3 regions of the Pantoea sp. X-Soil-TKNS-1280 genome follow, and region 3 is predicted to be linked to each of the others. Evidence: predicted binding sites of a transcription regulator. Region 3 holds the regulator's gene; each other region holds the start of a gene.
The links. Region 3 encodes PurR, which represses purine synthesis genes. Its sites were predicted from a motif close to CANGCAAACGTTTGCNTG; they were not measured.

Region 1 (10,797 bases), 1.5 Mb from region 3:
TCCGCCACCAAACCCTTCTTTGGGGTTCAGCCCGCGTTGGTGGATAACGAAGGCAACACATTGACTGGAGCGACCGAAGGCAACCTGGTGATTGTTGATTCATGGCCAGGTCAGGCGCGCACCCTGTTTGGCGATCACGAGCGTTTCGAACAGACCTACTTCTCCACCTTCAAAAATCGCTACTTCAGCGGTGACGGTGCCCGCCGTGATGAAGATGGTTACTACTGGATCACTGGCCGCGTGGATGACGTGCTGAACGTTTCCGGCCACCGCCTCGGCACGGCTGAGATCGAGTCGGCGCTGGTGTCGCATCCGAAGATTGCCGAAGCAGCGGTGGTGGGCATTCCGCATAGCATTAAAGGCCAGGCGATCTATGCTTATATCACGCTGAACCACGGTGAAGAACCGTCGTCCGAGCTTTATACCGAAGTGCGTAACTGGGTACGTAAAGAAATTGGCCCGATTGCCACCCCGGATGTACTGCACTGGACCGATTCACTGCCGAAAACCCGCTCCGGCAAAATCATGCGCCGTATTCTGCGCAAGATCGCCGCAGGCGATACCAGCAATCTGGGCGATACCTCAACTCTGGCCGATCCTGGCGTGGTAGAGAAGCTGCTGGAAGAGAAACAATCCATCAAAATGCCCTGATGGAGCTTAACCCCGGCGATGAGGTTCAGCCTGTTTATCAAGGCTCCTCATCGCCAGCCTTACCTTACGTCGTACTCTTCAACATCGCATTTATTAAATAATTAGAACATTCAGGCGGTTAACATCACATTTTGGTGAGGTTACTGCCTGCCTTGCCTCTGGAGAAACTGTGATGAACGAAGCCGTAAACCCTCAGGAAGCTGTGTGGCAGCAAATCGAGAGCAATCCGCGCTTTCAGGAACTGGTGCATAAACGCCAGGCCTTTGCGCTACTGCTCAGCCTGATCATGCTGGTGCTGTACGTTGGCTTTATCCTGCTGATCGCCTTTGCCCCCGCCTGGCTTGGCACGCCACTCCATCCCGGCACCAATGTGACGCGGGGTATCCCCATCGGCGTGGGCCTGATTGTCATCTCCTTCGTGCTGACCGGCGTCTATGTGTGGCGCGCCAACGGCGAATTTGACCGCCTGACCCAACAGATTCTGCGCGAGGTAAAACAATGAAGCGCCTGCTCCCGCTGCTCCTCGCTGCTGCGCCACTCAGCGCCTTTGCCGATGCCATCACCGGCGAAGTACAAAAACAGGCCACCAACTATGAAGCCATCATCATGTTCGTGGTGTTTGTTGCCGCGACGCTGGGCATCACGTATTGGGCCTCGAAACGTACCCGTTCACGCAGTGACTACTACACCGCAGGCGGCAATATAACCGGCTTTCAAAATGGGCTGGCGATGGCGGGGGATTTTATGTCCGCCGCGTCTTTCCTCGGTATTTCGGCGCTGGTGTATACCTCGGGCTATGACGGCCTGATTTATTCACTCGGCTTCCTGGTGGGCTGGCCGATGATCCTGTTTCTGATTGCCGAACGTCTGCGTAACCTGGGCCGTTTTACCTTTGCCGATGTTGCTTCTTATCGCCTGGCACAGAAACCCATTCGCACCCTCTCTGCCTGCGGCTCGCTGGTAGTGGTTGCGCTGTATCTGATTGCGCAGATGGTCGGTGCCGGTAAGCTGATTCAGCTGCTATTCGGCCTTAACTACCATATCGCAGTGGTGCTGGTGGGTATCCTGATGGTGATGTATGTGTTGTTCGGCGGCATGCTGGCCACCACCTGGGTACAAATCATCAAAGCGGTACTGCTGTTGTTCGGGGCCAGCTTTATGGCGATTATGGTGATGAAGGCCACCGGCTTCAGTTTCAATACGCTGTTTACCGAGGCAATGGCGGTGCACCCGAAAGGGGCGGCGATTATGCAGCCGGGCGGGCTGGTGAAAGATCCGATATCCGCGCTATCACTGGGGCTGGGGCTGATGTTTGGTACCGCCGGTTTGCCACATATCCTGATGCGCTTCTTCACCGTGGCAGATGCACGCGAAGCGCGTAAAAGCGTGTTCTGGGCCACTGGCTTTATGGGCTATTTCTACTTCCTCACCTTTATTATCGGCTTTGGCGCGATCCTGCTGGTGGGTGCCAACCCGGCATTTAAAGATGCCAGCGGTGCGCTGATTGGCGGCACCAATATGGCGGCGGTACATCTGGCGGATGCGGTGGGTGGCAGCCTGTTCCTCGGCTTTATCTCTGCCGTGGCCTTCGCCACCATTCTGGCGGTGGTGGCCGGTCTGACCCTGGCGGGTGCTTCTGCAGTTTCTCATGATTTATATGCCAGCGTGATCCGTAAGGGTCAGGCCACCGAGCGGGAGGAACTGCGCGTATCGAAAATCACGGTGCTGGTGCTCGGCGTGGTGGCGATTGCGCTGGGGATTTTGTTCGAGAAGCAGAACATCGCCTTTATGGTCGGCCTGGCGTTCTCGATTGCGGCCAGCTGTAACTTCCCGATTATCCTGCTGTCGATGTACTGGTCAAAACTGACCACGCGCGGTGCGATGGTCGGTGGCTGGCTGGGCCTGCTGACGGCGGTGGTGCTGATGATCCTCGGCCCGACCATTTGGGTTCAGGTGCTGGGACATGCAAAGCCGATTTATCCTTATGAGTATCCGGCGCTGTTCTCAATGCTGGCGGCCTTTATCGGTACCTGGCTGTTTTCCATCACCGACAGTTCAGAGCAGGGAGCGGCTGAACGGCGACGTTTCCGTGGACAGTTTATTCGTTCGCAGACCGGAGTGGGGATTCAGCAGGGGAAATCGCACTGACAAACCAAATTGTAGCGGCGCGATTTATCGCGCTCTTTTTAAGCGGTAGCCTGGTCAGCTAAACCCGCGTGATAAATCACGCCGCTACGATTCAGTGCGGTTAGAAACGCAGTGATGCGCCCACATACGGACCATCGGCCAGTACGTTGTCTTTGCGGCTGCCCTTGTTGTTCAGCTCGATGTACTGATAACCGACACGCACGTTCAGCAGGGAGATCGGGGTGAAGCTCAGGCCACCAGACATTTCCTTGTAGCTGTCGAGGTGATCAGAGAACGCTTCTGGTGCGTAGTAGTAGCCACCATACAGGCCCCACATACGGTTGAAATTGTATTGTGCACCCGCACCCACTGCCACAGTAAATCCGTCTTTACCATCTTCCGGGTGAGTGAACAGCGCTTTCGCTGTCGGTGCCAGACGCAGGCCGCCGAAATCGACGTTATAACCCAGTCCCAGACCGTAGCTGCTGCCGTCGTGATCGCTGCGCAGCCAGTTGCCATTGAGGAACAGACCCGGTGAGGTCGTACCGAGACCAAGGTTGAGGTTGGTGGTGTGCTCACCCACATCAACACTGCCCTCAATCGCCTGCGCACCGCTGCTCAGCAGTGCCAGACCCAGTACGCTTCCTGTAACAAGTTGCTTTAACATGTAATTCCACTCCATGAAGGACAATCAATTCGGCGGAAAGGGTAAACAGCCAGGCGGCAGGACACAACTTTATTTGGCAAGCTTTACGTAAACAGGGATGTCGATGCGAAGTAAAACGGCCCTTACGGGCCGTTAAGCCTGCCACATCAGGTGGCCGAGCAGAGGTGCGAGGATCACCGTCACCACACCGGAAAGCATCATCACCAGACTGGAAACGACACCCTCCTGCTGGCCGATTTGGTAAGCACGTGCGGTACCGGCACCGTGCGACGCGGCACCAAAACCTGCGCCTTTCGCCACCCCCTGCTTAATCGCGATACGCAGGAACAGAAAATCCCCGACCGCCATGCCAAACACCCCGGTGATCACCACAAATAACGCCACCAGGTCCGGTTGGCCACCGATGGGTTTGGCCGCCGCCAGTGCAAACGGCGTGGTGATGGAGCGTACCGCCAGGCTGCGCTGGATGGATTCCGGCAAGGTCAGCAGCCGTGCCAGCCACACCGAGCTACAAACGGAAACCAGCGTCGCCGTCGCCACACCCAGGCTGAGCGATAACCAGTGACGTTTAATAATCTCCTGGTTTTCATACACCGGCACGGCAAAGGCCAGGGTGGCCGGGCCGAGCAACCACAGCAACCAGTGGCTTTCGGCGATATAGTCTTTCCAGCTCACATGGGTTACCAGCAGCAGCACCACCAACACCAGCGGTGTCATCACCAGCGGCATCAACAACAAGGTACGCCAGCGACGGTAAAGCCGTTTGTTGAGGTAATACACCAGCAGCGTCAGCACCACACAGATCAGGCTGATAATCAGGTCATTCATGACGCGCCTGCTTACGCGCGGCGCGCGCCATTTCAAAACGGTAAACACGATCGACCACCAGCGAGGTGGCAGCCAGCACCATCAGGGTACTGAGCGCAATCACCACACAGATACGCCAGCCCTCGCTACGCAGCAGATCGCTGTAGTTCACCACCGCCACCACCGCCGGAACAAAGAACAGCAACATCTCGGCCAGCAGCCAGTTCGCCCCGGCTTTCACCCAACGCAACGGGATGACGTGCGTCATGATTAACACCAGCAACAAAACCATGCCCACGACGTTGGCGGGCAGCGGCAAATGCAGCCAGCCCACCAGCTTATCGCTGAACATAAACAAGCCCACATACAGCACCAGCTGTAGCGGGACGAAAACACGCTGCAGGATGTCCGTTCTGCGCGGACTCAATGCGAACGCCATTTTCCCCTCTCCCCGGTAAATAAATCAGGCGTTCAGTATAAATCGCAGACAGAGTGTGAAAAAAATGAATTAATATTATTCAATCTATGCCAATAAGGAATACTTTATGGACGTCCGCGCTCTGCGCTACTTTACCGAAGTGGTGCGCCAGCAAAGTTTCACCCGCGCTGCGCAGAAGCTTTACGTCACCCAACCGACCATCAGCAAAATGCTGCGCCAGTTGGAAGAAGAACTGGGCTGCACGCTGCTGCTGCGCGACGGGCGCAAACTGCACCTTACCGATAGCGGCCAGGCGGTGTATCAGCGTGGACTGGCGATTTTGCAGGAGTTCCATCAGCTGGAAGCTGAAATTGGTGACATCAACCAGCTGAAGACCGGCGAGCTGCGCCTTGGCATTCCGCCGATGGTCGGGATGCAGATTGCCGGTTCCATCTCGGCGTTTCGCCGCCGCTATCCGGGTGTTGAGCTGAAGATCGCCGAATTTGGTGGTCTGACTGTGCAGCAGGCCGTGCTGGATGGCAGCCTCGATATCGCGCTGACCGCACTGCCGGTTGACCCCGATCTCCCTCTCAATACGCTGGAATTGATGCACCATCCCTTGTGTGTACTGCTGCCCCGCACCGCGCCCTGGCTCAATCGTACCCACCTTGGCTTAGGCGAGCTGGCGGAACATCCGCTGCTGATTTTCAACGAAGAGTTTTCCCTGAATCGGCAGCTGATGAAGGCGTTTCATCGCCTGGGGCTGGCCCCGAATATCGCGGTGCGCAGTGGGCAGTGGGATTTTCTGGCGGCGATGGTACAGGCAGAAATGGGGCTGGCGATTCTGCCGGAGCCGATTTGTCAGCGTCTGGATAAACAATCGTTACTGTGGCTACCGCTGGAATCGGAGCTGAAGTGGAGCCTGGGATTGATCTGGCGGGAAGGCAGCTATTTGTCGCGCAGTGCCCAGGCGTGGATTGCCTGCTGCCGTGAGCACTGGCCGGATAATGCACCGCGCATCTCAGTGTGATGCGCGGCCCCTCCGTTACTCCTCTTTCTCGATCAGCAGGGCTTCCAGCAGGTCGAGATCGCGCAGCAATTTCTGCATGGTTTCATTGGAGATTTGCTGGGTCGCGCGCAGATGGTACACCTCGGCGCGTTCTGCCCTGATAGCCGTGAGACGGAAGCGGCGTTCCAGATTTTCGGCAAACAGCGCCTGCTCCAGCTCGTCTTTACCGACGACGCGACGGCGCAGGTTACCAATCACCCGCAGGCTCACCTCTTTCAACAGCTCCGGGTCGATGTTCTCTTCAGTGTCTTTTTCCAGCCGTTCTTCCATCTTATGCAGGCTATCAATCGCCACTGTCGCCATCGCGGCACGCGCGCTTTGCACCTCGCGACGATGCCCCGCTTTGTCGGTACCTTCAATACCACGCAGCAAGAGCGGCAGCACTACCACACCCACCAGCAGCGAGAACAGAATCACACCCGTGGCGAGAAACACCAGCTCGTAACGCGCCGGGAAGGCATCGCCATTGGTGAGAAACAGTGGAATTGACAGCACACCGGCGAGGGTGATCGCACCGCGTACCCCGGCGAAAGAGGCAATCAGCAGCTCACGCAGCGAGTAGCTGGCAAACTCCAGCGGCTTTTTCTTCAGGAAACGCTGACTGCCGCGTTTCATCAGCCACAGCCAGCCAAAACGCACCACCATCAGCGCGCCATACACCAGCACAATATCGGTGAACAGCATCCACAGCTGGACATTGGGATCAGCATTCGCCTGGGCTACCGAGGCTTCGAGGATGTCCGGCAATTGCAGGCCCAGCATCAGGAACACCATGCCGTTAAACACGAACTCCAGCATCTGCCAGACGCTGTTGGCACGCAGACGCATCGCCAGCGGAGCCTGGCGGATAATGCCGGAACGGGTGATGGTCATACCCGCCGCCACCGCCGCGAGGATGCCCGACACACCGAGATGTTCAGCAATCAGATATGAGGCAAACGGCAGCAACAGCAGCAACACGGTCTGGGTCGCCGGGTCATCACCACTCCAGCGGCTCAGCAGACGCAGCGAACGGCCATACAGCCAGCAGACTGCGACACCCGCCACCAGGCCGCCCACCGCCACTTTGAGGAACTCAACGCTGGCTCCGCCCCAGGTGAACACCATGGTGCCCATCGCCACGGCGACAGCAAATTTCAGTGACACCAAGCCGGATGCATCGTTCATCAGGGCTTCGCCCTGCACAATCGACATAATTTTCTTCGGGATTCGCCCTTCACCGACGATACCGGAGAGCGCCACCGCATCGGTGGGTGACAGTACCGCCGCCAGGGCGAAGGCCGGAATCAGCGGGATGCCCGGCACCAGCCAGTAAATCAGGTAACCGATCCCGACGACGGTGATCAGCACCAGCACCAGAGCCAGGCCGATGATCTCGCGCCCGTGGTGCAGGAATTCGTTGATCGGCGTTTTCCAGCCGTCGGCGAACAGCAAGGGCGGAATGAACAGCACCAGAAACAGTTCGGGATCAAAATCGACATGCAGACCAAAGGTGGGCCAGGCGAGCATCGCACCGGCAGCAATCTGCACCAGCGGCAGCGGGATTTGAAAAGGCAAAATACGTGCCGCGACGCCGGAGAGCGACACCACCAGCGTCATGATGAGAATAGTAAAGAAGATTTCCATGCTTTCCTTAGGCGAATCGTAATCGTTAAAGCGATGTTGCGCTGGAAAGTGTAAAACAAAATGCCGCACGACAGGAAAACCCGACGTGCGGCACAGCAAGGAAAGATAATAATTCGGACTTCAGGAGATTTTCAGATCAGATGGCCCAGCCACCGGCGTAGAAAGCCACCAGCGCCACAGCAATCACCACGGTGCCGAAATTCAGTTTACGCCACTCACCGGCAAACAGGCGACCAATCACCAGCGCAGCAAAGCCAAGCATGATACCGGTGACGATGTTGCAGGTCAGCACGATAAACACCGCCGTCAGCAGGCCGGACATGGCATCAACAAAATCGTTGAAATCGATCTTCGCCACGTTGCTCAGCATTAGCAAACCCACGTACATCAGCGCGGGCGCGGTGGCGTAAGCAGGAACCAGATACGCCAGCGGCGACATAAACAGAATCACCAGGAACAGCAGGCCAACCACAATCGCCGTCAGACCGGTTTTGCCACCCGCCGCCGTCCCCGCCGCCGATTCGATGTACACCGCTGCCGGAGATGCACCTACCAGGCCGGCAAACAAGCTGCTGACCGAGTCGGTGGTCAGCGCACGACCGCCGTTAATGATCTGCCCGTCTTTATCCAGCAAATTGGCCTGCCCGGCCACCGCGCGAATGGTGCCAGTGGCATCAAACACGGCGGTCATTACCAGCGCCAGCACCGTTGGCAACACTGCCGGTTTCAGCGCGCCCATGATGTCGAGGCTAAACACCAGCGACTGGCCGCTGGCATCTTTCAGGCTCGGCATGGCAAACAGCCCCTGGTACTTCACCGCCGGGTCGAAAATCAATCCGACAATCGAGATCCCGACAATGGTCAGCAGGATGCCGCCCGGTACACGGCGTTTTTCCAGACCGAAGATGGCTGCCAGCCCGACCAGCGCCATGATCACCGGAAAGGAGGCGAAGTGCCCCAGCTCTACCGGCAAGCCCGCCGCCGGATTTTTCACCACCAGGCCAATGCTATCGGCAGCGATCAGCAGCAGAAACAGGCCGATACCGATGCCCGTGCCATGCGCGACACCCATCGGCAGGTTACGCAGAATCCACGCACGAATGCCGGTGGCAGAGATCACGGTAAACAGCAGCCCCATCAGGAACACCGCCCCAAGGGCAACTGGCACACTGATATGCTGCCCCAGCACCAGGCTGAAGGCGGTGAAGGCGGTCAGCGAGATAGCGCAACCGATAGCCATGGGCAGGTTGGCCCACAGCCCCATCAGGATGGAACCGAAGCTTGCCACCAGGCAGGTCGCGACGAAGACCGCCGTCGGAGAAAAGCCTGCTTTACCGAGCATACCCGGCACCACAATGACGGAATAAACCATTGCCAGGAAGGTGGTTAACCCTGCCAGCACTTCCTGACGCACGCTGCTACCGCGTGCTGAAATAGTAAACCAGGCGTCCAGTTTTCCACTGGCCGGGCGAGAATCGCCAGACATAATTAATCCTCTGCATTTTTTGTGTTGTGAGTGGCCGCACGGCTACCGTTTGCCCGCCGTCCTGGTGCACGTCTCTCTGGTGAAGAAACAAAGCAAACGTTTACGTAGCCGCGTATTTCTGGTCGTAAAAGGGGAAACTCAGAAAAAAGGCAAACGATTATCCGGTGAATGACCGGCGATTTTCAACTGATAATCTGGCATAACGGATTTAACCGCTGAAATTTATCGGGCCGCCCTGCTCCAGCGCCCGCTGCCAGGCTGCCCGCTGTTCCATCCCTTCCAGCCAGCGCAGACTGGCGGGCATATCGCGCAGACCGGTGCGCGCGCGCATCGCCAGCAATGGGAAACTCATCTGGATATCGGCGATGGTGAAACGATGACCGGCAAAGTAAGGATGCTGGCTGAGATGTTGCTCAATCACGCCGCCATGCAGCGCCAGCTGCTTGTTCAGCCAGGCTTTCTGGATACCCGCACTGAGCGCCCTGCCCGCCGGACGTAGCAGCCAGGGCACCGGCTTTTTGCCCAACTGGCCGAGCACCAGTTTCATCACCAGCAACGGCATCAGCGATCCCTCGGCGTAATGCAGCCAGTAGCGGGCCTGAATCTGCGCATCCTCATCGGCAGGTTTCAGCCGATACTCGGCGTCATATTTTTCTGCCAGATATTCGAGGATGGCCCCGGACTCCGCCACTACCCGATTGCCATCGGTGATCACCGGGGATTTGCCCAGCGGATGGACTTTTTTCAGCGACTCCGGTGCCAGCAAGGTGCCTTCACGTTGGTAGCGCTTGATTTGATAAGGCACCGATAACTCTTCCAGCAGCCACAGCACCCGATGTGAACGGGAATTTTCAAGATGGTGAACGGTGATCATCATGGCTTCCTGACCAATGGATTGACCCGGCAAGTATAGATGATGGCGTCTCAGCGTTTCTGCTCGTCCTGTTGCGGATCGAGTAACACAGCGCCCGACCCCTGCTCTGCCAAACGGTCACCGGGGTTGCGCAACGGACAATCGCGCATCGACAGACAACCGCAACCAATACACCCGTCGAGATCGTTACGCAGCCGCGTAAGTGTTTCGATGCGTTTATCCAGCTCCTCGCGCCAGTGCTGGGTCAGCGCATCCCATTCCTGGGTAGACATACGTTTGTTGGCGGGTACATGCATCAGGCTATCGCTTACCGTGGCGAGAGGAATGCCGATACGTTGCGCGATTTTAATGATCGCTACGCGACGCAGCACATCGCGGCTGTAACGCCGCTGATTGCCGTTATTGCGCGTGCTGGAGATCAATCCTTTGGTCTCATAAAAGTGCAGCGCCGAGACGGCCACGCCGCTGCGTTTCGCGACTTCGCCCGGCGTCAACACCGGCTTCGGGTAGTTGCGTTCTTTTTTCATTTGGCTCTTTACCTCAAGTTAACTTGAGGAATTATACTCGCTCCCCATTGAAACTTCGAATCTCTACTCAGAAGGATGTGGTTATGATGCAAGAGGAAATCATTCATTCACTGACGCACTGGATCGATCAGAATCTGGATAAAACCCTGTCAATTGATGAAGTAGCGGCCAAATCAGGTTATTCCAAATGGCACCTGCAACGTATGTTCCGTACCGTGACGAAACAAACATTGGGCGGCTATATCCGCGAACGGCGTTTAACGCTGGCAGCAGAAGCGCTGCGCCAGACGCAACGCCCGGTATTTGATATCGCGATGCAGTACGGCTATGACTCGCAACAAACTTTTTCCCGCGTGTTTCGTCGTCAGTTCTCGCAAACACCGACTGCCTATCGCCACACCATGCGTCGTCAGGCGATGATCCAGCGTCCACGCCTGGTGAGCTTTGATTGCAACGAAAACCTGGCCAGCTTTACCCAGCGAACCACCGGCGAGTGCTGCCCGATCCGCTAATCCTGTCTGCGCGCCCCCCTGCGGGCGCACCCT
Region 2 (10,797 bases), 290 kb from region 3:
TCGATATCGTGGCTGACCAGCATGACCGTCTTCTTTAATTGCCGTTGCATGTCGAGGAACTCATTCTGGATCACCTCGCGGTTAATCGGGTCAACGGCACCGAAAGGTTCATCCATCAGCAGCACCGGCGGATCCGCCGCCAGCGCGCGGATCACGCCGATCCTCTGCTGCTGGCCACCGGACATCTCGCGCGGGTAGCGATGCAGGAATTTTGTCGGATCGAGCGCCACCATGCTCATCAGCTCGGTAGCGCGTTCACGGCAACGCTTTTTATCCCAGCCCAGCATGCGGGGCACCACGGTGATGTTCTCTTCAATCGTCATATTGGGGAACAAACCAATCTGCTGGATCACATAGCCGATATTGCGGCGTAGCGTCACGGTATCCTGCATGCTGGTGTCTTCACCATTGATCAAAATTCTGCCGCTGGTTGCGGGAATCAGTCGGTTTATCATTTTCAGCGTGGTGGTTTTGCCGCAGCCAGAAGGACCGAGCAGCACACACATTTCCCCGGCGGGAACCTCCAGGCTGACGTTATCAACAGCATTGAAGCGAGAGCCGTTTTTCTGGGTAAAGGTTTTCGTCAGGTTTTCCAGTTTTATCATTATCGAATCCCCTTAGGAGTCAGCGCCGACTGCAAACGATGCAGCAGCCAGTCAAGTACAATAGCCAGCACACAAATCATCAACGCACCGGCAATCAACATCCGCACATCGCTGCCGCTGATGCCATCCAGCAGTTGCAGGCCCAAACCACCCGCACCGATCACTGCGGCAATCGCCATCACGCCGACATTCATCACCACGGCGGTGCGGATACCACCAAAAATCACCGGCAATGCCATGGGGATCTCGACCCAGCGCAGGCGCTGCCAGAAGGTCATGCCAATGCCCCGTCCCGCCTCACGCAGACCCGGTGGTAAGTTCTCTAGCGCGGTATGGGTGTTACGCACAATTGGCAGCAGTGAATAAAGAAACACGGCGGTGATGGCAGGCAGGGCACCAATACCCTGACCGATCAGCGAAAACAGCGGAATCATCAGACCAAACAGCGCGATGGTCGGAATAGTCAGCACAATGGTGGCAATGCCCAATACCGGCGTCGCCAGCCATTTAAAGCGCACAATCAAAATGCCGAGCGGCACGCCAACGACAATGGTAAAACCCACCGCCACCAGCACCAGCCAGGTATGCTGCCAGGTCAGGGCCAGCAGGGTGTCCCAGTTATCCATGATGTAATGCAGGGTATCCATAGCGCCTCCTTACAGCATGTTTTTGGATTGAAGGAAATCACGCGCCACCTGTTCAGGAGACTGGTGATCGATATCGACGCGTTTATTCATCTCAGTGATCGCCTCGTCTGTGATCAACGGTGACAACTGATTCAGCGCCGCTGCCAGCCCTGGATGGCTCTCCAGCACATCTTTACGCACCACTGGCGTGACGTTGTAACTTGGGAAGAAGTGCTTATCATCTTCCAGCACCTTGAGATCAAAGCCTTTGACGCGTCCGTCGGTGGTATAGATCAGGCCAGCATCAACAAAGCCTTCCAGCACCGCGTTGTACACCAGACCGGGGTCCATCTGTCGAATCTGTGGGCGGTCAAGCGGCATGTTATAGGCCTTCTGTAACGGCTTGAGGCCATCAGAGCGCCCGGCAAACTCCAGGTCCAGCCCCAGCTTCCAGTTATGATCCGGGTCGGTCTTACGAATCTGCTCCAGCTTTGCCACCAGCTGCGACATAGTGCTGATACCTTCCTTGTCAGCACGTTCGCGTTTCATGGCGAAGGCGTAGGTATTGTTCATGGGTGCCGGGTCCAGCCAGATCAGCCCCAGCTTACCGTCGAGATCTTTCACCGTTTGATAGGCCTGTTGTGACGACATCGGCTTATTGATGTGGTTAAAGATGATCAGTGACGTCCCGGTATATTCCCAGGTCATATCAATCTGTTTGTTGATCATCGCATTACGACCAATGGTGGTGGCGATATTGGTTTTTGGGATCACCTGAAAACCTTTCTTTTGCAGCCACAACACCGTCATAGCGGAAAGGATGTGCTGCTCGGTAAAACTTTTGGTCGCCATCACGATGGGAGTGGCAGCCGCAGCGGCCTGGCTGAGTGCCAGGGTTGCGGTCAGCGCCAGCGCAGTGCGTTTCGCCCAGCGCGCCAGCAGGTTGGCAGTGGCCATCACAAGACTCCTGTGGTTATGCCGCTGAGTGCGGGCTGAGGATGCGTCCCACTGCGGCAAGCAGCATATCGAGGATCAGCGCAAACAGGGCGGTTGCCGCTGCACCGAGGATCAGCGTTGGGAAATCGTTGAGATAGATGCCCGGAAAAATCAGCTCGCCGTAGCTGCTGGCACCAATCAAAAACGCCAGTGGTGCCGTGCCAACATTGATGGCGGTGGCAATCCGTACCCCGGTGAGGATCACCGGCAGCGCATTGGGGATTTCCACCTGGCGTAAACGCTGAAATTTGGTCATGCCAATACCGTTGGCGGCTTCGAGCAGCGAAGGGGGTACCGCGCTCAGTCCAGCAAAGGTATTCCGCACGATAGGCAGCAGAGAGGCGAGGAACAGCGCAATTAACGCCGGGCGATCGCCGATGCCGACAATCACCATCGCCAGGGCTAGCACAGCCAGTGGCGGCAACGTGTTGCCGACGTTGAAAATCTGCATCACGTACTCGGCCCAGCGCCGGGCAAACGGACGGCTTAGCAAAATACCGCTGGGAATGCCGACCAGCAGCGCGAAGAACATCGACCAGAACACCAAAAATAGATGCTGTTGCCCAAGGTAGAGTAAATCCACCCGGCGGGCGCGCAGCGTATCCAGCCCGAGTCCCCAGACCAGCAGCCCAACCACCACCAAAATGGCAAGCACTGCCAACCCGGCTCGTCGGGCAAGCGATGCGTTTTGCATAGCGTGCTTCTCCCTGAATCATAAAAGCGTTGAAAAAATTAAGATTGCAGATAAAACGACTTCTTAATGTCACTTTTCCAGTGAAAACCGGGAAAGGGGTTTTAGACCTATAGCAACCTAAAACGAAACATGCCAGTTTTCAGGGGAAAATCAGACAGATAGAAAAAGGGGAAAAAATGGGTTCAGGCCGCATGAAATCAGGCAATTTATGACAATAAAAAAAATTCATCGAATTGTGTGACAATGTCACAACAGGGCGCACGCAGAGGAAATTGACGACGGCAAATTTCGTCTAGCTTTGAGACAAAGGAAGGTAAAAAAATGACTGAGAGCGCAGAAATACAAACGGGAAACCGCCACTGGATCCTCATAGCCTGCATGCTGGCTATGTTTATGGCGGCAATTGAGGTCACCATTGTGGCGACGGCGATGCCCACCATCATTGCCGATCTGGGCGGCTTCTCGCAGTTTGGCTGGGTTTTCTCCATTTATCTGCTCACCCAGGCGGTGACGGTGCCGCTTTACGGGCGGCTGGCAGATATGTGGGGCCGAAAAACGCTATTTTTTGTTGGCGTTTCGCTGTTCCTGATCGGGTCGGTGCTGTGTGGCTTTGCCCACAGCATGACATGGCTGATTCTGTTCCGTGCTTTTCAGGGGATGGGGGCGGGAGCCATCATGCCGCTGACCACCACCATCGTCGCGGACATCTACTCGCCGCGCGAACGCGCCAGTGTGCAGGGCTGGCTTTCCAGCGTCTGGGGAGTGGCGGCAATACTCGGCCCGCTGAGCGGTGCCTGGCTGGTGCAGCACTTCAGTTGGGCGGTGATTTTCTGGGTCAACGTGCCGATTGGGTTGCTCTCCATGCTGCTGCTGGCGCGATTCCTTCCCGCACGTGAACAACAACAACCTTGTGCATTGAACATCACCGGCTGCGCCTGGCTAATGCTCAGCGTCAGCGCGTTACTGATCGCCTTGTTGCAGGCAGAAGTGCTGGGCTACTGGTTACTGTTTTTCGTGTTGATGGCGTTTATCGCCGCGTTTTTCCTCAAACGTCATGAGCAACGTGCGGCGGCCCCCCTGTTCCCGCTGGCCATCTGGCGCAGCCGGTTAATTGTGGCGGGCAATGCGGGCAATCTGATTATCGGGGCAGCGATGATGGGGATCAGCGCTTTCCTGCCCACCTGGATTCAGGGCATTACCGGTGGCACACCGTTACAGGCGGGCAGTGCGCTGGCGATGATGTCGATTGGCTGGCCACTCGCCAGCACCCTGAGTGGGCGTCTGATGCTGATGACCTCTTACCGCTTTACCGCCCAGTTGGGGGCGCTATTATTAATTGCCGGTAGTGCGTTGCTGCTGCTGTTGCGCGCCGACAGCAGCATTTTGCAGGCTGGACTCACCGCTTTTGTCATCGGCACGGGCATGGGGATGACCAGCACCACCTTCCTGGTTTCGGTACAAAACCATGCGCATTACGAGATTCGCGGTATCTGTACCGCGTCGATTATGTTTAGCAGGATGCTGGGTTCGGCGATTGGGACGGCGCTGATGGGGGCGGTGCTGAATTATAACCTGATGCTACGGCTGCCGCAGGCCAGCGATCCGATGCAAAAAATCATGTCGCATGATAGCCGCCAGGCATTGCCATACGGCACATTGCAGGAGTGGATAGCCCAGATCGCCAGTTCGTTGCATTGGGTGTTTGTGGTGGCGCTGCTGATTGCCAGCCTGACACTGTGGATTGCGTGGCTGATGCCGCATCAGCGGCCGGAGAATGAGTAGCGGCGTGCAAAGCCGCGCCGCTACAGGGTATGTTTACTGTGAAGATGAGTCCTGTGAGCTGCCCGCAGCATTGGGTTCGTTGCTGTCAGCGTCGTGGTTCAGCTTTTTGTAGACAATTTTCTGACTGTCGTTTTCGCAATGGCCCACAACCTGGCCACCTGCCTGATCGGCCTGATCGTTCGCGACGATATCCAGGGTAAAATCTGACTCGGCTACGCCGTTACTGATGATTTTTTTGCTGATATCTGCTTTTACGCTTTCACAGGAGGCCTGTGCCAGCATCGGCAATGCCAGCAGGGACAACAATACAACGGCTACACGTTTATTCATCACACACTCCTTTGGTTTTTATTCCCTTGATGACTATAGCAGCATCAGCGGCTTATGGTGCGACCGGGCGACCGGTGCGACGATCCAGACAGCGCAGGGTATTAGGTTCCCAGTAGGCGTTGACGTTATAGCTTTTTTCACAGGAGTCGCGGGTATCAAACGCTTTGTCAGCCTTATCGAACTCTTTCTCGACGCGGGTGTTGACCTTGTTGCGCAGGTTGCGGGTGTCATTCCATTGTTCCTTACTCTGACGTGCCGCCTCATTGCTGGCAGCGCTGTTGCCGTTTTCAATGATCAGCTTATCAGTCTGCGCGGAAGCCATAGGGGCAGCCAGCAGTACGCTGGAGGTCAGTACCGCAGCCAGTAGTGCGGGAAACAGTTTTTTCATCATCTTTTCCTTCAGTTAACGCCAGCACAGCCGCGATGGTGGCTGTAACAACAATGGTCGCTAGTATATCATCGCTGCTTCTTTACTCACCAGCGGTGAGGCATTCGTTGAGACTTTTGAGAGACTTTTTATGCTGGTGAAAACCGCACTGTTGTTTTTTTTCACTGCCATCGCGGAAATTGTTGGCTGCTTTCTGCCGTGGCTGTGGCTGAAGAAGGGGGCGACGGCATGGCTGCTGCTACCGGCTGCGGCCAGCCTGATGCTATTTGTCTGGTTGCTGACGTTACACCCGGCGGCGAGTGGGCGCGTCTATGCCGCCTACGGTGGTGTGTATGTGATGACGGCGCTAATTTGGCTGCGGGTGGTTGATGGGGTAAAACTCAGCCCGTGGGACTGGGCAGGGGGCCTGATAGCCTTAAGTGGCATGCTGATTATTGTGGCTGGCTGGGGTAGTGAAGCGTAGCGACGCGATAAATCGCGCCGCGACGATTTATTCTTTATGAACCTTCAGACCGGCCAGTGTTTGTGTCACCGGCATCATCTCCAGCGTATTGATATTGACGTGCTTCGGCAGCGTCGCGACCCAATACACCGCTTCGGTGACATCTTCGGCTGTCAGTGCGGTGGTGCCTTCATACACTTTATCCGCTTTGCCGTCGTCGCCTTTAAAACGGACATTGGAAAACTCGGTACCGCCTACCAGTCCTGGTTCGATATCCGTCACACGCAGTGCGGTGCCGTGCAAATCGGTACGCAGATTCAGGCTGAACTGACGCACGAAGGCTTTAGTCGCACCATAAACGTTGCCCCCTAAGTACGGCCAGCTACCGGCAATGGAGCCGATATTGATAATATGACCGACGTTGCGTTCCACCATGGCTGGCAGCAACGCGCGCGTCATATACACCAAACCTTTGTTGTTGGTGTCGATCATATTTTCCCAGTCTTCAATATTGGCCTTGTGTGCTGGCTCTACGCCTAACGCCAGACCGGCATTGTTAACCAGCACATCAATATTGCGCCATTCGGCAGGCAGGGCGGCGATAGCCTCCTCGATTGCCGCGCGGTTACGCACGTCCAGCTGAACGGTATACAGATTGTCGCCCAGCTCGTCTTTCAGTGCTTGCAGGCGCTCAGCGCGGCGTCCGCTGGCGATCACTTTATGACCGGTAGCAATGAAGCGGCGGGTGATACTTTGACCAAAACCGGCGGTCGCGCCGGTAACAAAAATAATCATCTCACTGTTCCTTAAATAATTGCACGTCATGATTAATCTATTGATTTAAATTAAATTAATCCACCTCAAAATCTAAAGGGGTATACAGGAGGCAAAACTGAATTGTCAGCACCGTATTCAGCACGACAACCTGGCTCTCCGGGTCATGAACCATAAACATCATAAACCATAAGCATGTCGGGCCCGGATCGCAAAATTGAGATAAAAGTACGTATTTCCGAAGCGGGGTATCTAAAAACTTTGGTTAAGTCAGAGGGTTGGCTTAGAATCGCGGCGGGTGCTTGAGGCTTTCTGCCTGAAGCATTTGTCAAAGGCAGGAAGAAGAAAAGCCCCGAGTGATTAAGATTAAATCAACCCGAGGCCCCTTCATGCTCGACAACATAAAGGTAGCCTCTTACGTGCTGAAAGGCAAGGAGAAGCAACCATGAAGCAGCATAAGGCGATCCTGATCGCCACCATCCTATTAGGGGCGGTTATAGCCGCCATATTGGTAACGAGGAAAGACCTTTGCGAGGTACGAATCCGCACCGGCTACATGGAGGTTGCTGCTGTCATGGATTACGAACCCAGGTAAGAGCAACCGGCGGGGAGTAATCCCCGCCACTCGTTGTTGCTGCTAACCTCAATGCACCCAATCCTTTCTTTAAATTCAAGCCTGGTGTTCTGCCGATAACAAACAATGACCGAACGTGTCATGCACAATGATGGCGCAGGCTTGCACCACGATGACACACGTCATTCTCACGCCAATCGCACCAAAAATACCAGTTGTTAAATCGCAACCGATTGCGACTCCAGGCAACCGGTTGCGCATTCGGTTGCCTGGAGTTCGCAACACAAAAACACGAAATCAAACACAACTCATTGTAAATTATGATAAAAACAAAAATCTGCGTTGGCATGTTGTTTGCAATCTACATAAAAGGCCGTCACCTGCCATAACAAAGAGAAAGCCGGGTGCTTTCTCAATTAAGGAACATTTTATGCCTTTTGCATCCGAAACCACGCTGCGGGCCAGCTTTTTTGACTTTACCGGCCTGGCTAGCCAGCCTGACACCATTGCCGATCAGGCACGTTACCTCGAAGATGGGGTACTGACGCTGCGCGACGGCAAAGTCGTCAGCCTGGAAAGCTGGGAAACTGCGCAGACACAGATCAATCTCGCCAACCTGACCGACCTGCGTGGCAAACTGATCGTGCCGGGTTTTATCGACACCCATATCCATTATCCACAGACCGAGATGATCGGCGCATTTGGTGAGCAGTTGCTGGAATGGTTGAATCAATACACTTTTCCGGTAGAAAGCCAGTATCACTGCCCTGACCACGCCGCGCAGATGTCGGCATTTTTTCTGCACCAGCTGCTGGCGAATGGCACTACTACCGCGTTGGTGTTCGGAACGGTGCATCCACAATCGGTCGATGCCTTATTCAGCGCGGCGGAGCAACTCAATATGCGCCTGATCGCCGGAAAGGTGATGATGGATCGCAACGCACCGGCTTATCTGACGGAAACGCCGCAGGCCAGCTACCTGCAAACCCGTGACCTGATTAAGCGCTGGCACAATCGCGGGCGGTTAAGTTATGCGCTAACCCCGCGTTTTGCCCCTACATCATCGCCTCAGTTGCTGGAAAAAGTGAGCCAGCTACGGGCGGAATTTCCCGATACCTGGCTGCATACCCACCTGAGCGAAAATCCGCAGGAAATTGCCTGGGTGAAAGAGTTATTCCCGGAGCACGAAGGCTATCTTGATGTCTATCACCAACACCACCTCACCGGGAAACGCAGCGTGTTTGCCCACTGCCTGCATCTGGAAGACCATGAATGGCAGTGCCTGCACGATACCGATTCGTCGATAGCCTTTTGTCCAACCTCCAACCTGTTTCTCGGCAGCGGATTATTTAACATCAAACGCTGCTGGCAACAGGGGGTGCGTATGGGGATTGGCACGGATGTCGGCGCTGGTACCACTTTCAATCTGCTCCAGACGCTGGGCGAAGCCTATAAAGTTGGCCAGCTGCAACGCTACAAACTCAGCGCCTGTGAAGCCTTCTACCACGCAACGCTGGGTGGGGCGCATGCGCTCGATCTTGATCATGCCATCGGCAATTTCAATCCCGGTAAAGAGGCGGATTTCGTGGTACTCGACCCGGCCGTATCAGCTTTACAGCAACTGCGCTATGCCAATAGCAAAGATATCTGGGAAAAACTGTTTGTGCTGATGACGCTGGGTGACGATCGCAACATCGCCCAGACCTGGGTTAATGGTCAGCCCGTCTGGCAACGTGAAAGCGGGGTGAAAGCTGCATGATTCAGTTTCTGCTTAATAACCGTCTGGTGACCGAGCATGCCCTCGATCCCAATCTCACCGTGCTGAATTATCTGCGTAATCACCAGCAACGACGCGGCACCAAAGAAGGCTGCGCCTCAGGCGACTGTGGTGCCTGTACCGTGACGCTGGGCAAGGTAGTGGATGGCCGTATCCGCTATGAAACGGTAAACAGCTGCCTGACGCTGGTCAGCAGCTTGCAGGGAAAACAGTTGATCACCGTGGAAGACCTGCGCCAGGGGAACGATCTGCACCCGGTGCAGCAGGCGATGGTTGATTGCCACGGCTCACAATGCGGCTACTGCACGCCGGGATTTGTCATGTCGTTATTTACCTTACAGAAAAACAGTGACGGCTGGGACCGGCATCAGGCGGAGCAGGCCCTGGCGGGGAATCTGTGTCGCTGCACCGGCTATCGACCGATTATGGATGCGGCGCAGCAGGCCTGCGCACAGCCAGCCAGTGATAACTTCAGCCAGAGCGAGGCCAGTCTGGTGCAGCGCTTACAGGCGCTGGTCAGCAACGAAGTGCAGGTGCTGGACGCCAATGATAGCCGCTGTTTTGTCCCCAAAACGGTGGCACAACTGGCGGCGCTGTATCAGCAGCATCCACAAGCGCGTCTGCTGGCAGGTGGCACCGATCTCAGCTTACAAATCACCCAGCAGTATCAGCGTATCCCGCTGTTAATCGCGCTGGAGCAAGTAGCGGAGCTGAAGACCTGTCTTGAGGATGATGAAAGCTGGCGTCTCGGCGCGGGGGCATCCCTGCATCATTGTTATCAGTTTCTGGCGTCGCGCATTCCGGCATTCAGTGCCATGCTGGAGCGTTTCGCTTCACTGCAAATCCGCAATCAGGGGACGCTCGGTGGCAATATCGGTAATGCCTCACCGATTGGTGATGCCGCGCCAATGCTGCTGGCGCTTAGCGCCCGGCTGGAATTACAGCAGGGGGAGCATTGTCGTGAAGTGGAGCTCGATCAGTTTTTCACCGGTTATCGCCAGACGGTGTTACAACCGGGCGAGTTTATCCGTACCATCATCATCCCTCGTGTGACAGTGTCACCTGATTTTGTTGCCTGGAAGGTGTCAAAACGCCTGGATGACGATATTTCCGCCATCTTTGCCGCCATCAATATCCAACTGGAAAACGGTACGGTGCAGCGTGTGCGTATGGCCTTTGGTGGCATGGCGGCGACACCGAAACGAGCGTTACATGCCGAGGCTGCGCTCGCCGGTGCGCCTTTTAATCTGGCCACCATTGAAACGGCCTGTGCTGCCCTGAGCCATGATTTCCAGCCACTGAGCGACTTCCGCGCCAGCGCGGATTATCGCCTGCAAGTAGCGCGTAATCTGTTGCGGCGCTACTACGCGCAGGCCAGTGGTGAGCTGACCATTGCCGAGGTAACGCGCTATGTCTCATAACCGCCCGCAATTGAATGAAACCCTGTTAAAGACGCAGTTTGACGCCGGTATCCAGACTGGCGTCGGGCGCAGCCGTAAGCATGAAAGCGCCGATAAACACGTTTCCGGCGAAGCGATGTATATCGACGACAAACCAGAGCTGCCCGGTTTGCTGCACCTGTGCCCGTTACTCAGCCCGCACGCCCATGCGCGCATCACCCGGCTCGATGTGCAACCCTGCTACGCAGTGCCAGGCGTGGTCAGTGTTTTGACCTGGCGTGATGTGCCGGGCATCAACGATGTGGGTCCGCTGGAACCCGGTGACCCGCTGCTGGCGCAGGATAAAGTGGAATATCTCGGTCAGATGGTGATCGCCGTCGCCGCCGAGTCCCCGGAAGCGGCACGCGCC
Region 3 (10,797 bases):
GGCCATTATGTCGATCAGCGTTGGTTACAGGGCAGTCAGCAACTGGTGAAGATCGGCGAAGATGCCCATAAAGGCCCATTAATCGCCGCCGAACAGAAAAAAACGCTGGTGGTGTTGGTGGTGGGCGAAACCGGTCGCGCTGAAGACTTTTCCCTCGGCGGCTATGCGCGAGAAACCAATCCGCAGCTGAAGCAGCAGCAGGTGATCTACTATCCACAAACCAGCTCCTGCGGCACCGAAACCGCCGTTTCCGTGCCCTGCATGTTCTCGAATATGCCACGTGAGCAGTACGATGCCAATCTGGCCCACCATCAGGAAGGTCTGCTCGATGTGCTGGCCCATGCGGGGGTGAGCGTACTGTGGCGCGAGAATGACGGTGGCTGCAAAGGTGCCTGCGATCGTGTCCCGCATACTGATATGACCCTGTGGAACCTGCCACAATATTGTCATGACGGTTTTTGTCTTGATGATGTTCTGCTGCACAATCTGGACAACTACATTGGCAGCCTGCATAACGACGGCATTATCGTGCTACATCAGATGGGTAGCCACGGCCCGGCTTATTATCAGCGCTATCCGGCTGAATTCCGTCGTTTTACCCCAACCTGTGACAGCAATCAGATCCAGGATTGTGACCACCAGGCGCTGGTGAATACCTATGACAATTCGCTGCTGTACACCGACGATATGCTGAGCCGCACCATTGATAAACTCAAAGGTTTGAGCGATCGCTTCAATGTGGCGATGGTTTATCTTTCTGACCACGGTGAATCGCTGGGTGAACATGGCATGTATCTGCACGGTGCTCCCTATCTGTTTGCCCCCTCACAGCAAACTCATATCCCGTTGCTGATGTGGATGTCGCCGGGCTACGCTGCCACATACCATATTAATCAGGGGTGTTTACGTCAGCAGGCTGCCGATCAGCCGGTGTCACAGGACAATCTGTTTCATACTCTGCTCGGCATGTTTAACATCCAGACCCGCGAATATCAGCCGCAACTGGATATGATCAGATCGTGCCAGGCAGCCAGCTAAAGATTGCATTAGACCGATCGGTCTATTACTCTGCTGTCCATGAACAAGACTCTGCAACGCAACGAAACCCGTGAACATCTGCTCGCTACCGGCGAGCAGCTGTGTTTGCAACGCGGTTTTACCGGGATGGGCCTCAGCGAAATGCTGACGCTGGCGGAAGTGCCGAAAGGCTCGTTTTATCACTACTTCCGCTCGAAAGAAGCCTTCGGTGTGGCCCTGCTGGAGCGCTATTTTGTCCATCATTTGCAGATGATTGAGCAGCAACTCAATCAGCCTGATGCCACAGCACGAGAGCGTTTCCTGCAACACTTTCGTTCGGCGGAACGTTTATTTATCGAACAAGGCCATATCATGGGTTGTCTCGGGGTGAAGCTGTCCGCCGAGGTGTGCGACCTGTCAGAACCGATGCGGGATGCGTTGCAACATGGCGCAACGGCGGTGATTAATGCCTATGCCCGCTGTCTCAATGATGTGGCAGCGGAACAGGCGTTGTTGTATGGGCAAACCCCGCAACAGCTGGCACAACGTTGCTATCTTTTGTGGCTGGGTGCCAGCCTGCAAAGCAAGATCTCACGAGAGCCAGGCCCGATTAGTCTGGCGCTCGAAACCATTGAACAGTGGCTGACCAGCCACTGATTTTAAAAACCGCAGTTTCTAGACGACCGGTCTAATACAGGAGTCATCATGGCGAGTAAACAGCTGTTCTCCCCCCTGAAAGTGGGTGCGATTACCGTGCCTAACCGTGTTTTCATGGCGCCTCTGACGCGTCTGCGCAGCATTGAGCCAGGCGATATCCCCACCCCACTGATGGCCGAGTATTATCAGCAACGCGCCAGCGCCGGGTTGATCATCACGGAAGCGACCCAGATTTCTTTCCAGGCGAAAGGTTATGCCGGTGCGCCGGGGCTGCACACCCAGCAGCAAATCGCCGCGTGGAAAGTCATCAACGAGGCCATTCACGGCGCAGGCGGACACAGCGCGGTGCAACTGTGGCATACCGGGCGTATCTCCCATAATAGCGTGCAGCCAGATGGTCTGCCGCCGGTCGCCCCTTCTGCTCTGGCTGCCGGTACCCGTACCTCACTGCGTCACACCGATGGCACCGTGTACCGGGAAGATACCTCCGTACCGCGTGAACTCAGCGTGGCTGAAATTCAGCAGATCGTGGCGGATTTTGGTCAGGCTGCTGCCAACGCACGCGAAGCAGACTTTGATTTGCTGGAACTGCATTCGGCGCACGGTTATCTGATGCATCAGTTCCTCGCCCCTGGCTCCAACCAGCGTACAGACGAGTATGGCGGTTCGATTGCCAAACGTGGTCGCTTCGCGCTCGAAGTGGTGGATGCGGCGATTGCTAACTGGTCTGCCGATCGCATCGGTATCCGCATTTCACCGATTGGTGCTTTCCAGAATCTGGAAAATGGCGCGGATGAAGAAGCCGCCGCACTGTGGTACATCTCGGAATTAGGCAAACGTAAACTGGCTTATCTGCACCTGTCAGAGCCAGACTGGGCGGGTGGTCAGCCTTATAGCGACGCTTTCCGTGAGAAAGTACGCGCGTTGTTCCCTGGGGTGATCATCGGTGCGGGAGCCTATACCGTTGAAAAAGCGGATGACCTGATTCAGCGTGGCCTGATTGATGCCGTGGCTTTTGGTCGTGATTTTATCGCCAACCCGGATCTGGTGGCTCGCCTGCAACAGGATGCGCCGCTCAATCCGCAGCGTCCGGAAACCTTCTACGGTGGCGGTGCCGAAGGTTATACCGATTACCCGACGTTATAAGAAAGTTTGATTGCCGCACCGGATGTGCGGCAATGCTGTTTCTTCAGAGCGTTAACTCGCTATACTTAGCCTTTGTGCTTGTTAAAAGAGGATGTTATGCGTTTACTTCACACCATGTTACGCGTTGGCGATTTGCAGCGTTCCATCGATTTTTACACACGTGTGCTGGGCATGCGCTTGCTGCGTCAGAGCGAAAACACCGAATATAAGTACACCCTGGCTTTTGTTGGCTATACCGAAGAAAGCGAAGGTGCCGTGATTGAGCTGACCTATAACTGGGGCGTCGAGAGCTATGATCTCGGCAACGCCTACGGACACATTGCTCTGGGCGTCGATGATGTTGCGGCCACCTGTGACCGCATCCGCAATGTCGGTGGTAAAGTGACCCGAGAAGCTGGCCCGGTTAAAGGCGGCACCACGGTGATTGCGTTTGTCGAAGATCCGGATGGCTACAAAATCGAACTGATCGAAAACAAACACGCCGGACACGGCATCGGCAACTAAGCCTGCCTGCCAGCCTGGGTATTTACGGGCTGGCGCTCCTCTCTCCTGCTGCACCCTCCCGCAATTTTTGCCATAATGCGCGCTGCCCCATTTATTGCTATGAGATCCTGATGTCTGAATCGAACGACTTAAACGCTCTCCATCAACGCTTTCGCGGTTTTTATCCCGTGGTGATCGACGTCGAAACGGCCGGTTTTAATGCCAAAACCGATGCCCTGCTGGAAATTGCCGCCACCACACTCAAAATGGATGAAGACGGCTGGTTACATCGCGATGAAACGCTGCATTTTCACGTTGAACCCTTTGAAGGTGCGATTCTTAACCCGGATGCACTGGCGTTTACCGGGATTGATCCCAGCAACCCACTCCGTGGCGCAGTGAGCGAATATGAAGCGCTGCATGCAATTTTTAAGATGGTGCGTAAAGGCACAAAGGACAGTCACTGCAATCGCGCGATTATCGTGGCGCATAACGCCACCTTTGATCATGGCTTTCTTATGGCGGCAGCCGAACGTGCCGGTCTGAAGCGCAACCCATTCCATCCCTTTGCCACTTTTGATACCGCCGCATTAAGCGGCCTGGTGCTGGGTCAGACGGTGCTGGCAAAAGCCTGTAAAGCGGCAGGTATGGATTTCGATAGTACCCAGGCGCATTCTGCCTTGTATGACACTGAACAAACCGCGACGCTGTTTTGCGAGCTGGTCAATCGCTGGAAGCGCCTTGGCGGCTGGCCGGTCGCGTTCAGTGACGATGTATCGGAAGACGATGCAGAATGACCAAAAGAAAGGCCGACGATGCGTCGGCCTTTGCAATTATTCTGCTTCTTTATACTTCTCAGCAGTTTCTTTAATCAGCGGTTGCAGCTCACCACGCTGGAACATCTCCACGATGATGTCGCAACCACCGACCAGCTCGCCATCGACCCACAGCTGAGGGAACGTTGGCCAGTTGGCATATTTCGGCAATTCAGCACGGATATCCGGGTTTTGCAGGATATCAACATACGCGAAGCGCTCACCACAGGCAGACAGAGCCTGCACCGCCTGCGCAGAGAAACCGCAGCTTGGCAGTTTCGGCGAACCTTTCATATACAGCAGGATCGGGTTTTCTGCGATCTGGCGCTGAATTTTTTCAACAGTACTCATTTTTGCCTTCCTTAATTCCTCACTTCGTGTTTGTTTATTGTAGCGACTTCACCCCCGCACTGAAAACGGGATTTTGCTTCTCAGCGACCTTAATCGCCATGTTTGTTAAGTTCCAACGCCACAAATAACATTTTCATATCATTAGCAAGCATGAACCGATTAATAATTGGCAATAATTATGCTGCGTTAACCGGCTGAAATCGCTCATTTTTGCCCCAGATACCATCTGGTAACAGATTAATCGAAAAATGCCTTACCTTTTGGAAAAAAAGTGGATTAGAATCAATCCCGGCGCTGATCATTGATCAGATTTTTCTAACTTGCCGCAGGCTGTTTTATCGCAGACTGCTTAACCTGTAACCGGACTATGCGTTTACTTATTACGCTTTTTATGCTGGCTTTCGCCCAACTGTTTTTTAATGTGGCTTCTGCGTCACCGCATGCGCCCATCAATGCCAGTTTGCATAATGCAGAGAAAAAAAGTGCACGCGAAGATGAGCGCCGTAAACGACGCCCGGTCAAGACCAGCACCAAAAAATCACGCCTTACCAGCAGTGTTCATAAGTTAAGACTGAAGAAACCCACGAAAACCGAAACTGCGCTGCACAAAACCACCCGCAGAAAAACCCTGCTGAAGTCGCCGACCAAAAAATATGGTCATCAGCGCGTGGCGAAAGTCATATCTGAGCAGGATGACGCCAGCGACCTCACCACCATCAGGATGAGCAAATCACACCGTCAGCGCTATCAAAAGGCGCGTGAAACGGCGATGAACAAATTAATGGGTCAGATCGGTAAACCCTACCAGTGGGGCGGTACTTCACCGCATACCGGTTTCGATTGCAGTGGTCTGGTGTGGTATGCCTATAAAGACCTGGTGAAATACAAATTCCCCCGCACCGCTAACGAAATGTATCACCTGCGTGATGCGGCGCCGATTAAACGCGATATGCTGGAGAAAGGAGATTTGGTGTTCTTCCGCATTAACCATCGCGGTACCGCTGACCATGTAGGTGTTTACCTTGGCAACGGCAAGTTTATTCAGTCACCGCGTACCGGTAAAGATATTCAGATTAGCGCATTAGGTGAAGATTACTGGCAGAAGCATTATGTTGGTGCACGCCGCATGATGACACCGAAAACCATTCGCTAAGCGGTCACTGCGCAATAAAAAGCCGGACACTGAAATTTCAGGTCCGGCTTTTTTATTAATGAAGGATCGCGGTGAAGCTGAACACGATGATCATTAACAGCGCGCCAACGGTAGTACCCAGCGCCAGTTTCAGGTCTGTACTCATCACAACTCCTTAGTCACATTAATTGAAGGGTTAATGTAATTTTCGCACAGCCCCTGGCAAAAATCTCGTGTTATCCGCGTCAGCTTGCTAGAATCGCCGCCTTTCGTTGCGCAACAGATTTTGCGCACGCTGTGTTTGTGGCCTGTTAAAGTGATTTAGACTCAGAGTTAACGCCTTTTTCTTCGCCATTTGCCCCAAAATTTGGGGCGCAAAACCATTAGCAGACGCAAACGTTTAACAATATACTTATCAGTAAGTTGCGATAAGCCCGGGAGTACCATTTTCATGGCAACAATTAAAGATGTGGCGAAACGCGCCGGTGTCTCCACCACCACGGTTTCGCATGTCATCAACAAGACGCGTTTTGTCGCGGAAGAGACGCGTAACGCCGTATGGGAAGCGATCAAAGAACTGCACTACTCGCCCAGCGCCGTGGCGCGTAGCCTGAAGGTCAACCACACCAAAACACTGGGATTGCTCGCCACCTCCAGCGAAGCCCCCTATTTCGCGGAAATCATCGAAGCGGTGGAAAACCACTGTTTCGACCGCGGCTACACGCTGATTCTCGGCAATGCGCATAACGATCTGCAAAAGCAGCGTGCTTATCTCTCGATGATGGCGCAAAAGCGCGTCGACGGTTTATTGGTGATGTGTTCCGAATATCCCGACGACCTGCTCACCATGCTGGAAGAGAACCGCAATATCCCGATGGTGGTGATGGACTGGGGCGAGTCTCGCGGTGATTTCACCGATACCGTGCAGGATAACGCGTTCCAGGGCGGCTATCTTGCGGGACGTTACCTGATCGAACGTGGACATCGCGACATTGGTGCCATCCCCGGCCAGATGGAGCGCAATACTGGCGGCGGTCGTCATGCTGGTTTTATGCAGGCACTGCATGAAGCCGGTATTACCGTTCGTCCGGAATGGATTGTGCAGGGCGACTTCGAACCAGAATCCGGTTATCAGGCGATGCAGCAGATTCTCAACCAGAAACAACGTCCGACGGCGGTGTTCTGTGGCGGCGATATCATGGCGATGGGTGCGATTTGTGCCGCCGATGAAATGGGGCTACGTGTGCCACAGGATATTTCGGTGATTGGCTATGACAACGTGCGCAACGCCCGGTATTTCACCCCAGCGCTGACGACCGTTCATCAGCCGAAAGCGCAGCTGGGAGAAAAAGCACTGGAAATGCTGCTCGATCGCATCACCAGTAAACGCGAAGAGCCGCAGACCATCGAAGTGCAGCCAACATTGATTGAACGCCGCTCAGTCGCTGACGGTCCGTTCCGCGATTATCGCCGCTAAGCCACCGTTTCGCTCAACCACTCATGGTTGAGCGTTTCAGCATCGCCCAGATAATCCAGCAACCAGCTTAATGCCGGTGAAGCGCGTTGTTCCGACCAGCTGACACAACAGGGACTCTCCGGGAAAGGCGCAGGCAACGTCAGTTCGGTTAACTCGCCACTATCCAGCAGTGGCCGGGCTAAATGGCCCGGCACCATGCCCACGCACAAACCTGCCCGCAGGCAATCCATCCCGGTTTCCCACTCCGGTACCACCAGACGTCGCTGGTTATCCAGCGTCCAGGTCATCCGCCGCGGCAGCGCCCGCGACGTATCCTCCAGCACCAGCGAAGGCCACGTCCGTAAGGTTTCTTCATCCAGCTGGGTACTTTTTGTCAGGGGATGCCCGGGACTGACCACGCAACGCCAGTTCAGCGCGCCCATATCCTGAAAGGCGAAACGCCCACCGACCGGAATGGCCTGGGTGGCCCCAATCGCCACATCGACCCGTCCATCAGCCAGCGCATCCCAGACCCCGTTGAACACTTCATAGCTGATAATCAGCTCCATATCCGGGAAGTGACGGTAGAAATCCTTTACCAGTTGCCGGGTACGCTGCGGTTTAACGATACAATCAACCGCGATGCTCAACTGACCACGCCAGCCGTTAGCCAGTTGCTGGCACTGGCGTCGGGTTGCCAGCATTTTTTTGATAACACTCCGGCCTTCACGCACGAAATGCTCACCCGCTGCCGTCAATACCACTTCCCGGTGCTGCCTTTCAAACAAAGGCACGGCCAGCCAGGTTTCCAGCTGGCGTACCGTATAGCTGATGGCAGAAGGCACGCGATGCAACTCCTGCGCCGCTGCGCTAAAACTGCCGCTGCGAGCCACCGCATCCACCACTTCAAGCGCGTATTCAGACCACATAATTTTGCCTGCAAAATTTTTGATAGCACCTCGCAAATATTAGCGTTTCACAAAGACTGCCGCACCCTTTTACACTCCCCGGCGTTTAATTTGTCTAATGAGAATCACCATGTTGTCATCAAAAGGATTTTTGCCTTACCTTGCTTTGCTAAGCATGCTGGGCTTTCTTGCTACGGATATGTACCTGCCGGCCTTCGGTGCCATGCAGCAGGATTTTGCCACTGCCCCCGGCACCATCAGCGCCAGCCTGAGCCTGTTCCTCGGTGGATTTGCCTGTGCGCAGGTGTTCTGGGGTCCGTTGTCTGACCGCTTTGGTCGCAAACCCATTCTGCTGGCCGGATTAGTGATCTTCGCGCTGGGCTGTCTCGGCATGTTGTGGGTAACCGATGTGCGACTGATGCTGGCACTGCGTTTTGTCCAGGCGCTGGGTGTTTGCGCGGCGGCTGTCAGCTGGCAGGCGCTGGTGGTTGATCGCTATCCACAGGCGCAGGCGAACAAAGTTTTCGCCACCATTATGCCGCTGGTGGCGTTGTCACCGGCACTGGCCCCGTTGCTGGGAGCCTGGCTGATGGGCCATTTCCACTGGCGTAGCATTTTCCTGCTGCTGACGCTGGTCACGCTGGTGTTGCTGGTCGGTACCCTGCAACTGGCGAACCCCACCCGCACCCAGGCGGCACGCGCGCCACAGCCCGGATGGTTGACGTTACTGGCTTCAAAGGTCTACAGCGGCAATGTGCTGATTTATTCTGCCTGCTCCGCCAGCTTTTTCGCCTGGCTGACCGGTTCGCCTTTCATCCTCGCTGATGCCGGGCTTTCACCCGCCGATATTGGTCTGAGTTATGTACCGCAGACCATCGCCTTCCTCGTAGGTGGCTTTGGTTGCCGTGCCCTGTTGAATCGGTTCCAGAGCAAACAACTGCTGCCATGGTTGCTGGTGATTTACAGCCTGAGCATCGTCAGCCTGTTTGCTGTTGCCCAGCTTGCAACACCTGCGCTCTGGGCGCTGCTGCTGCCGTTCTGTGGCATGGCATTGGCCAATGGTGCTATCTATCCGATCGTGGTCGCCAGCGCACTGCTGCCTTTCCCTCAGGCCACCGGTAAAGCGGCATCCTTACAAAATCTGCTGCAGCTGGGATTGTGTTTTATCGCCAGCCTGCTGGTTTCCGCTGGCTTACAACAGGCATTGCACAGTACCAGCCTGGTCATGCTCGCGACTGTGGCGCTTGCCTGGGCTGGTTTCGGCTGGCAGCGTGCCGCTGTGGCAAACGCACAAAGTGATGTTGCTCACAACTCCCGTCCCTGCGAAGATAATCGCTAACGCAACGGCCTTAGTTAGCAAACTAACGATAAGTCGTTGAATATTGACCCACGGAAGCATATACTGCGTGGGTCAGCATTTCTGTAACAAATCAATAACATAATTGTATTAATATTTAGCGACTCTGTCGCTGGGATGGTGTCTGCACGATGTTCTCCCCTGTGTTGTGCCAGACATTTCTATTCAGATTCATACCTCTGTAAAACGTCGGATATCTGGCGCACGGATTTTCCGTGAGTTCTCTCACAAGCCTGGAGAAATTGACTATTCTTTTCTCAGGTTGAAATCGGAAAGGTGATGGAGAAGCTATGAGTTCATCGTGTATAGAAGAAGTGAGCCTTGAAGAAAACCACTGGTTTCGTATCGCCCATGAATTACTGGAACGGGCCGATATTGCCATAAATGGTACTCGCCCCTGGGATATTCAGGTTAAGCATCCGGATTTTTTTAAACGGGTCCTGCAGGAAGGGTCGCTGGGCCTCGGTGAAAGTTACATGGACGGCTGGTGGGAATGTGAAAACCTCGACATGTTCTTTCATCGCGTACTGAAACACCATCTGGATCAGCAATTACCGCATCATTTTAAAGATACACTGCGAATCGCTGCGGCGCGTTTGACCAATCTGCAATCGAGAAAACGTGCCTGGATTGTGGGTAAAGAACATTACGATCTCGGTAATGACCTGTTTTCACTGATGCTCGATCCTTTTATGCAGTATTCCTGCGGTTACTGGAAGGATGCGGAAACACTGGAACAGGCACAGCAGGCCAAACTCGATATGATTTGCCGCAAACTGCAACTCGAACCCGGCATGTCATTGCTGGATATTGGTTGTGGCTGGGGTGGACTGGCTGAATTTGCCGCCCGCAATTACGGTGTTAAAGTGCATGGCGTGACCATTTCGGCTGAACAGCAGAAAATGGCGCAGGAGCGTTGTGCCGGTCTGGATGTCACCATTCTGTTGCAGGATTATCGTGACCTGAATCTGCAATTTGATCGCATCGTTTCTGTTGGCATGTTCGAGCACGTTGGCCCGAAAAACTACGCAACCTATTTTGAAGTGGCCGACCGTAATCTGAAGCCGGACGGTATTTTCCTGCTACATACCATCGGGTCAGTTAAAACCGATATGAATGTGGATCCCTGGATCGACAAATATATCTTCCCGAATGGCTGTCTGCCTTCCGTACGCCAGATTGCCGATGCCAGCGAGTCCCATTTTGTAATGGAAGACTGGCATAATTTTGGCGCGGATTATGACACCACGCTGATGGCCTGGCATGAACGTTTCCTCGAAGCCTGGCCGCAGCTGGCAGAAAAATATGGCGATCGCTTTAAACGCATGTTCAGTTATTATCTCTGCGCTTGTGCCGGAGCATTCCGGGCGCGTGATATTCAGTTGTGGCAGGTGGTATTTAGCCGTGGCGCTGAAGGCGGTTTGCGTGTCGCACGCTAAGTAACAGAAAGGCGCCAAATGGCGCCTTATTGATTG

Region 1: AC6I8X_RS01870 (NCS2 family permease) is a predicted target of PurR. The motif match lies at 8,941-8,958, and genes of this name have one in related genera.
Region 2: guaD (guanine deaminase) is a predicted target of PurR. The motif match lies at 7,454-7,471, and genes of this name have one in related genera.

Annotation. Positions count from the first base shown of each region.
Region 1 is NZ_AP035962.1:407,607-418,403, reverse strand. Features, by position in the region: gene acs (acetate--CoA ligase) at 1-651, shown strand, start outside; gene AC6I8X_RS01905 (DUF485 domain-containing protein) at 824-1,153, shown strand; gene AC6I8X_RS01900 (cation acetate symporter) at 1,150-2,799, shown strand; gene AC6I8X_RS01895 (YfaZ family outer membrane protein) at 2,900-3,445, opposite strand; gene AC6I8X_RS01890 (LrgB family protein) at 3,578-4,273, opposite strand; gene AC6I8X_RS01885 (CidA/LrgA family protein) at 4,266-4,691, opposite strand; gene AC6I8X_RS01880 (LysR family transcriptional regulator) at 4,798-5,700, shown strand; gene AC6I8X_RS01875 (Na+/H+ antiporter) at 5,716-7,365, opposite strand; gene AC6I8X_RS01870 (NCS2 family permease) at 7,502-8,851, opposite strand; gene AC6I8X_RS01865 (glutathione S-transferase family protein) at 9,060-9,725, opposite strand; gene soxR (redox-sensitive transcriptional activator SoxR) at 9,776-10,252, opposite strand; gene soxS (superoxide response transcriptional regulator SoxS) at 10,336-10,764, shown strand.
Region 2 is NZ_AP035962.1:2,168,064-2,178,860, reverse strand. Features, by position in the region: gene osmV (osmoprotectant ABC transporter ATP-binding protein OsmV) at 1-605, opposite strand, end outside; gene osmW (osmoprotectant ABC transporter permease OsmW) at 605-1,252, opposite strand; gene AC6I8X_RS10160 (glycine betaine ABC transporter substrate-binding protein) at 1,262-2,188, opposite strand; gene AC6I8X_RS10155 (ABC transporter permease) at 2,205-2,921, opposite strand; gene AC6I8X_RS10150 (MDR family MFS transporter) at 3,243-4,703, shown strand; gene AC6I8X_RS10145 (DUF1161 domain-containing protein) at 4,737-5,033, opposite strand; gene AC6I8X_RS10140 (DUF1283 family protein) at 5,086-5,421, opposite strand; gene AC6I8X_RS10135 (YnfA family protein) at 5,555-5,884, shown strand; gene ydfG (bifunctional NADP-dependent 3-hydroxy acid dehydrogenase/3-hydroxypropionate dehydrogenase YdfG) at 5,912-6,658, opposite strand; gene AC6I8X_RS10125 (Hok/Gef family protein) at 7,083-7,232, shown strand; gene guaD (guanine deaminase) at 7,642-8,970, shown strand; gene xdhA (xanthine dehydrogenase small subunit) at 8,967-10,409, shown strand; gene xdhB (xanthine dehydrogenase molybdopterin binding subunit) at 10,399-10,797, shown strand, end outside.
Region 3 is NZ_AP035962.1:1,879,220-1,890,016, reverse strand. Features, by position in the region: gene eptA (phosphoethanolamine transferase EptA) at 1-1,038, shown strand, start outside; gene AC6I8X_RS08865 (TetR/AcrR family transcriptional regulator) at 1,078-1,674, shown strand; gene AC6I8X_RS08860 (alkene reductase) at 1,723-2,820, shown strand; gene gloA (lactoylglutathione lyase) at 2,917-3,324, shown strand; gene rnt (ribonuclease T) at 3,435-4,100, shown strand; gene AC6I8X_RS08845 (Grx4 family monothiol glutaredoxin) at 4,137-4,469, opposite strand; gene AC6I8X_RS08840 (C40 family peptidase) at 4,837-5,622, shown strand; gene cydH (cytochrome bd-I oxidase subunit CydH) at 5,678-5,767, opposite strand; gene purR (HTH-type transcriptional repressor PurR) at 6,053-7,078, shown strand; gene punR (DNA-binding transcriptional activator PunR) at 7,075-7,986, opposite strand; gene punC (purine nucleoside transporter PunC) at 8,096-9,304, shown strand; gene cfa (cyclopropane fatty acyl phospholipid synthase) at 9,613-10,761, shown strand.